2 regions of the Bradyrhizobium sp. 613_E4_N2_2 genome follow, and region 1 is predicted to be linked to the other one. Evidence: riboswitches for the same ligand, from Rfam matches in the RefSeq annotation. Region 1 holds a riboswitch; the other holds the start of a gene.
What was found. Region 1 has a riboswitch for cobalamin ahead of AB7290_RS19580 (TonB-dependent receptor domain-containing protein). Riboswitches for the same ligand answer to the same signal wherever they lie in the genome.

Region 1 (3,172 bases):
AAGGGTTGCTCGAAGCCGGCGTCGAATCCGACGCTTTCCTCGGGCCTGAGGTTGGGATTTGCAAAGAAGAAGAACGCGGGAAAGCTGACGTAAAGCTGGTTAAGCGTCGGCGCCTTGAACCCCGTGCCGTAGCTTCCCTTGAACTTCGTATCCGTGACCGGCACGATCACGGCAGACGCCAGACGAAAGGTCGGATGCTCTCCAAACCGCTCGTTGTCGTCCTGCCGGACGTTGGCCGTGAAGAAGACTCGATCCCGGAACTGGGACTGCAGCTCCATATATCCGGCCTTGTTGACGTTTTGCGCCGAAACCGTCGCCGTTTGCAGTGTTTCGGTCTCATGCTCCGCACCAATGATGACATTGTTGTTGGGCGCGAGCTGGGTCGTGGTGTGCCAATCATACTTGACGCGGTCGCCGGTCGTGATCGTGGCCATCGCGTTGCCGGGCGAGATGTTGTAGTTCCAGTGATTGGTGTAGTTGACGCCGAAATAGCTTTTCATCCGGTCGTCGAGAGCGGACCAGACCGCCTCCCCGCGCGTGAAGAGCTGGTGCACCGTCTGCGTGCTTTGCGCGGCCGCGGGAAAGCTCGCGGATGTGACGGGATCGAAAGTGTCTCCGGTAAAGCGCAGGGTGGCGTCAGTATACCGCGCGACGCCGTTGAGCGTCAGGTTTTCGCTCAATTCGGCGCCAAGCTTCGTCGAATAGGTCATGTTGTCGTAATAGTTGCCGATCGCCTTCTGCCCCGGCGGCAGCAATTCGACCGGTGTCACCGGCACGTCGTTCGCGTGGAAATGCGCGACGTTGAAGGCATAGTTGAAGTGGTCCTGTGAACCGCTCAGACTTGCAGTTTGATTGAACGTTCCGAACGAGCCTCCCTCGACCGAGCCGGTGGCGCGGGCGGGACCGTCGCCCTTCTTCGTCACGATGGAGATCACGCCCCCCAGCGCGTCTGCGCCGTAGAGACCGCCCTGCGGACCGCGCAGGACTTCGATCTGCTGAATGTCGGAGGTGAGCAACTGGCCGAAATCAAACGAACGGTTCGGGTTGCCGGGATCGCTGACATCGATGCCGTCGATCAGGACCTTGGTGTGGTTGGAATTCGTTCCGCGCATGAAGATCGACGTCTGTCCGCCCGGACCGCCGGTCTGCACGAGGTTCAGGCCAGGAACCGCGCTCAGCGCATCGGATGCGGTCCGGCGCTGATCGCGCTCCATGTCTCTGGCGGTCAGAACCGTCACCGAGCTCGCAACCAGATTGGTCGGAGTGACAACGCCCGTCGGACTGACGACGACCGTCGGAAACAGGTTGGCCGCGGATACCCCGGCAACCGGGGGCGACGCCGGCACCAGCTCGGGTTTCGGCAACCGAGCGACGCGCTGCCGCTCGGGCTTGTCCGGCGCAGGCCGCGCGACTTGCGGCTTGGCCGGACGCTCGGTCGGCGCGACCTCGACCGGCGGCAGCAGATCGGGCGATGCCGATTGCTGGGCCTGGGCAATGGACAGATCGAGCGAATACAGGGAAACGAACGCGACAACGCCGGCGCGGAAGCGCCTGGCGGCAAAGACAATACGGGACACTCTTGTAACCTCGGTATGACGTCAGTGGCACGTCACAGCGAACGAGGTTTCACGGCAGAGCGTTCGATTGCTCCGGTGAAGCTAATGTCTGTACTCCCCGACCGACATCTTCGCGTGTGACCACGGCTGACGGCAGGTCTCCTGGCTCGCGGGTCGTTACCTTACGTCGCCTTCCCAGGACCGAGATTCCCAGTGGCATATGACGAAAGATTCACCGCTTACAGTTGCGGGGGCAGCCGTGGCGTTGAGAATATCCCGGTATCGGGAAAACCTCGCACCACGTTCCCTTTTGATCTCCGTGAGGAGAACCGTCACCGGCCAATCTACGGGGCGGGCAAGCGGAGAGTCAATCGGCCGGTTGCATGACGGGCAAAGCACCGCACCGGAGATTGAGCCGGCGCAATCAGGCCGTCTCCCGCTCCGAACGCGTCCTGATCATCGCCCGCTCGCCGGCATCGACGAGCTGGCCGATGCCGGTGCGGCCTGTGAGCGCGCAGCGGATGATGTTCTCGGCAACGGACCTGCGAAAGCAATGGTCCTCGCCGACCGGGCGATTGCGGCAGACCCGATCCAGCGCCAGCTTCATGTTGATCCGGGTGCGGGTGTCGAAATGCTCGCTGATCATTCGCAGGGCCTCGGTGCGTTGATGTCGGAGCGGAAACGCGTCGGCGTAGGCCGGGTTCCAAAAAAGGACCGCGCAAGGCGTTGCGCAGAGCCGACTACGCCCGATCTCTTGGTCCTGTGACGGGCGGGCTACGCCCGACCTCTTGGCCGCTGGGCCTGAGCCCAGGCCGCGGTGACGTCGCGCAGCGGAGCGTCGATGCGCCGGATCGGGGTCAGCTCACCGGAGGCCGAGATGATGGCGGTCTCCTCGCGGCGACAGCGCGGGCATACGAAGCGGACCTCGTGCGGCGACGAAGACCAGCTCGAACGTTTGACGTTGGCCGCCATCGGCCATGCATCGCAATGCGAGCACGACACCAGGAACCGACCGGGATCGAGCATACCCATTCCATAGGACTCCGCGTCCTGCCTGCCGCTTCAATGACTAACCCATGTGAATCGTTCCGGTGCCCGAGCACCCTCAGCGCTAGCTCCAGCCAGCGCCGCCGCTCAGTGGGCACCCTTGAGGGTGCATGACGTGGTGCAGGTGACGGTGTTGCCGTGGTCGCACGCCTTGCAGGCGGCAACGCACTGGTTCATGTCGCGGGGATTGTAGGAGCTGTAGTTCCGCATCGCACAGACCGGGGTCGAGCCGGTGATGTCCTGCTCCTGGTTGCAGGCGGCCGTCATGAGCGCGAAGATGAGGACTGCGAGAAGGCGCATGGGATTGCCCTGGTTAGGAGCGGCAAAGCGACGTCAGCGAGATGCGCTGCACCGCAACGGACCTCGGCATTCCCAATGCGAGCAATCATGATCGCGACGCTCGCATCCTCAAAGGATGCGCGCCAAACATTAAGAACGGATTGCAGGTGGCGTCAGGCCGCGGCCTTGGTCGCGATCGCCTTCCGCATATCCACCGCCAGCTGACGGTACTGCTCCGAGAGTCTCAGATAGAACTCGCGCTTGGTGCTGTCGGTGGCGAGCTTGGCAAT
Region 2 (3,172 bases), 2.1 Mb from region 1:
ACAGCGGAGACCTCGGGGCATTTCCGGGTGACCCATTCGGGGAGCATGCTGCCTCGCTTACGGCCTGCGCTTGAGAATGTAGCTGTCCATGATCCATCCGTGCCGCTCGCGCGCATCCTGTCGCGCGGCGACGATGCGCGGGCCGATCTCGGCCAGAACGCCCGACATGACGATCTGATCGTGCATACCGAGATAGGCGCCCCACCAGATGTGCAGCCCGGCTGGATCGAGCGACTGGAAAGCCGTGCCGCCGTCGAGCATCACCACCACGGTATCGACGCCCTGCGGCCAGCCGCCTTCGCGCAAGCGGCGCCCCGTCGTGACCAGGAAGGGCTCGCCGATGTCGTTGAGCGGCAGCGCATGCGCCGCGCACAGCGCCTGGATCGAGGTGATGCCCGGCACGACCTCGATATCAGGCAAGGGATCGAGCCGCCGCGCAATGCGCAGCGAGGAATCGTACAGCGAGGGATCGCCCCAGATCAGCAGCGCGACCTTGCCTTTACCTTCGAGATGGCTGGCGATCGTCCGCGACCACGCCGCGGCCACGGCATCGTGCCAGTCGTCCACGCCCTTGTGATAGTCCGCTTCACCGGCATCGCGCACAGGAAGATCGAACTCGGCAATGCGCGTCGTTGGATTGGTGAGTACATCCGCGCAGATCGTCCGCCTGAGATCTGCGAGATCGGACTTCGCCGTCCCCTTGCGCGGGATCAGGATGAGATCGGCCGCGTTGATGGCTTGAACGGCGGCGCGCGTGAGCTGCTCGGGATCGCCGCAACCGATGCCTATCAGGGAGAGTGTCAGCATCGTGAGTGCGAAGGGCGGCCATCACGGCCGCCCGTTCGCTTGTCTCTCAAGCCGCGTTATGCAAACGCGGGGTAACGAGGCCGGGCGCGGTGACGCCGCGCAGCGACTTCGCCAGCGCCAGCACACCGAGGTCGGCCAGCGGCTCGATCACGATGACGAGCGCGTAGGAGGCCGCGAAGGTCGCGATGTTGACGAGGTTGGTCGCACCGAAGCCCGAGCCATAGAGCGCCCAGAACGCAACCCAGGCGATGACGCCGGCCTGATACGTGGTCGACAGCGCCAGCGCCTGGCGATACCTGAGATCGACATAGGCGGTGTTGCGGGCAATGATCCGCGCGGCGATCGCCTGGATCCCGAACAGCGGCACCAGCAGCGTGGTGACGTTCATGCCGAATTGCGGCAGATCGGGCGGCTCGAAGAAGATGCCCTGGAACAACAGTCCGAACGCAAGGCCGAAGGCCGCGGGCGCTGCCCCAAACAGCAGGAACAGGGTCGAGCCGAGGATGAAGTGCACCTCGGAGACGCCCACCGGGAAGTGCGGCAGGATCTCGAAGAAGACGAAAACGAGGCCCGTGGTGGCGAGCGTCCGCGCCGCGAACGACGTGATGCCCTGCTCGCGCACGGTCTCGACCGCGAGCTTCAGCGCAACGCCGCCGACTGCGATGCCGGTTGCGTAACTCAACACGAGCTTGGCGCCCGATACGACTCCGGGTTCGATATGCATGGTTCAGTTCCTTCCTGCCGTCACACCCGACGGCCTTGGCCACAAGACATGCACGGCCGGTCTCCTGGCTCGCGGTTCACTGGGGTTCTCCGGCCTTCCCGGGCCTTGCGGCCCAGTGGCTGATCGGAGTCCCTCACCGCTTACAGTCGCGGGGGCGGCTGGGGTTTTGGGCGGCGCAACTGTCCGCCCACCCCCATTCCCGATTATGCTCCGGCGGTTTGCGCCGCCTCGAGCACCATGCGTCTCCTGTGTGCCCCTTTCGCCAGCCGGGCGTCAAGGGGCGAAGGGCGGCCGGGACGGTCCTGACGGATAATCGCCCGCCAGCGCGCCAAACAGGATCACCGCCGCCGTCGAGGCCGCGCCGCCCCGCGCAAGCTGTTCCGCCAGCTCGGCAATGGTGGTGCGGACCAGCCGCTCGTCGGGACGACCGAGGGATTCGGCGAACAGCGCCGGGGTATCAGGGGCGAGGCCGTGCTCGATCAATTTTGCGACAAGCGCCGGAAAGGTGCGCCGGCCCATATAGACGACGGTGGTCGCTTCGGGATCCGCCAGCGCCGCCCAGTTCAAATTCTGCGGCAGCTCGCCGGTGACATCGGCCCCGGTCACGAACTGCACCCGGCGCGAGGTGTGGCGCCGGGTCAGGGGAATGCCGGCTTGCGCGGCGGCGACACAGGCCGAGGTGATTCCGGGAATGATCTCGTAGCCGATGCCGGCTTCGCGCAGAGCCTCCAGCTCCTCCTCGAGCCGGCCAAAGATACCGGCATCGCCCGATTTCAGCCGCACCACACGGACGCCGGCCGCGGCGTAATCGATCAGCAGGCGGTTGACGTGGTGCTGCTTGGTCGAGGGCCGCCCTGCCCGCTTCCCGACCGCGACGAGATTGGCGCCGGGCCGGGCCAGATCGAGGATCGCGCCCGAGGCGAGGTCGTCATAGAGCACGACGTCGGCATCGCGCAGCCGCGCGGCGCCTTTGAGCGTGAGGAGCTCGGGGTCGCCGGGGCCGGCCGAGATGAAAGTGACAAAACCGCTCACCGATCCTCCGCGATCAGATGGAAGAACGTGCCGGTGGCTTGTCCCCGCCGCGAGCCGGTCTCGGCGATGATCGCGCCTGTTGCATCGTGCACGACCGCCAGCGGCGTATCCGGCTGCGCGACAATCGTCGAATAGTGGAACTCGTGACCGCGCAGGCGCGCGCCGACCTGATGGCCCGGCATCGGCGCGGCGAGCGCAGCGAGACGATAGCCGAGATGCATGCGGCGCTTGGCAAAGCTCGTCTCCAGTCCGAGCAGGCCCGTCATCTCATGACGGACGCCGTCGGCGTCGGTCAGAGCGGTTCCCAGCACCATATAGCCTCCGCATTCGCCGTGCACCGGCCGTGTGTCAGCGAAGGCGCGCAAGCCGCTGCGAAAGCGCGCATTGGCCGCGATCGTGCCGGCATGCAGTTCGGGATAGCCGCCGGGCAGCCAGCAGACATCGGCGCTCGCGTCAGGCGCTTCATCGGCAAGCGGCGAGAATGTCGAGATCTCGGCGCCGGCCGCGCGCCAGGCCTCCAGCATGTGCGGATAGATGAAGGAGAACGCGGCATCGCGGGCCAACGCAATGCGCTGCCCGGGCGGCGTCACGTTCATGCCGTTTGCCGCC

Region 2: linked by a shared signal. The riboswitch ahead of AB7290_RS29670 (energy-coupling factor ABC transporter permease) and the one ahead of AB7290_RS19580 (TonB-dependent receptor domain-containing protein) in region 1 are both predicted to bind cobalamin.

What each region holds. Positions count from the first base shown of each region.
Region 1 is NZ_CP197234.1:4,105,249-4,108,420, reverse strand. Features, by position in the region: gene AB7290_RS19580 (TonB-dependent receptor domain-containing protein) at 1-1,577, opposite strand, end outside; cobalamin riboswitch at 1,692-1,905, opposite strand; gene AB7290_RS19575 (hypothetical protein) at 1,981-2,202, opposite strand; gene AB7290_RS19570 (hypothetical protein) at 2,331-2,588, opposite strand; gene AB7290_RS19565 (hypothetical protein) at 2,691-2,903, opposite strand; gene AB7290_RS19560 (hypothetical protein) at 3,056-3,172, opposite strand, start outside.
Region 2 is NZ_CP197234.1:6,187,126-6,190,297, forward strand. Features, by position in the region: gene cobT (nicotinate-nucleotide--dimethylbenzimidazole phosphoribosyltransferase) at 1-47, opposite strand, end outside; gene cobF (precorrin-6A synthase (deacetylating)) at 58-807, opposite strand; gene AB7290_RS29670 (energy-coupling factor ABC transporter permease) at 854-1,531, opposite strand; cobalamin riboswitch at 1,569-1,786, opposite strand; gene cobA (uroporphyrinogen-III C-methyltransferase) at 1,805-2,563, opposite strand; gene AB7290_RS29680 (cobyrinate a,c-diamide synthase) at 2,560-3,172, opposite strand, start outside.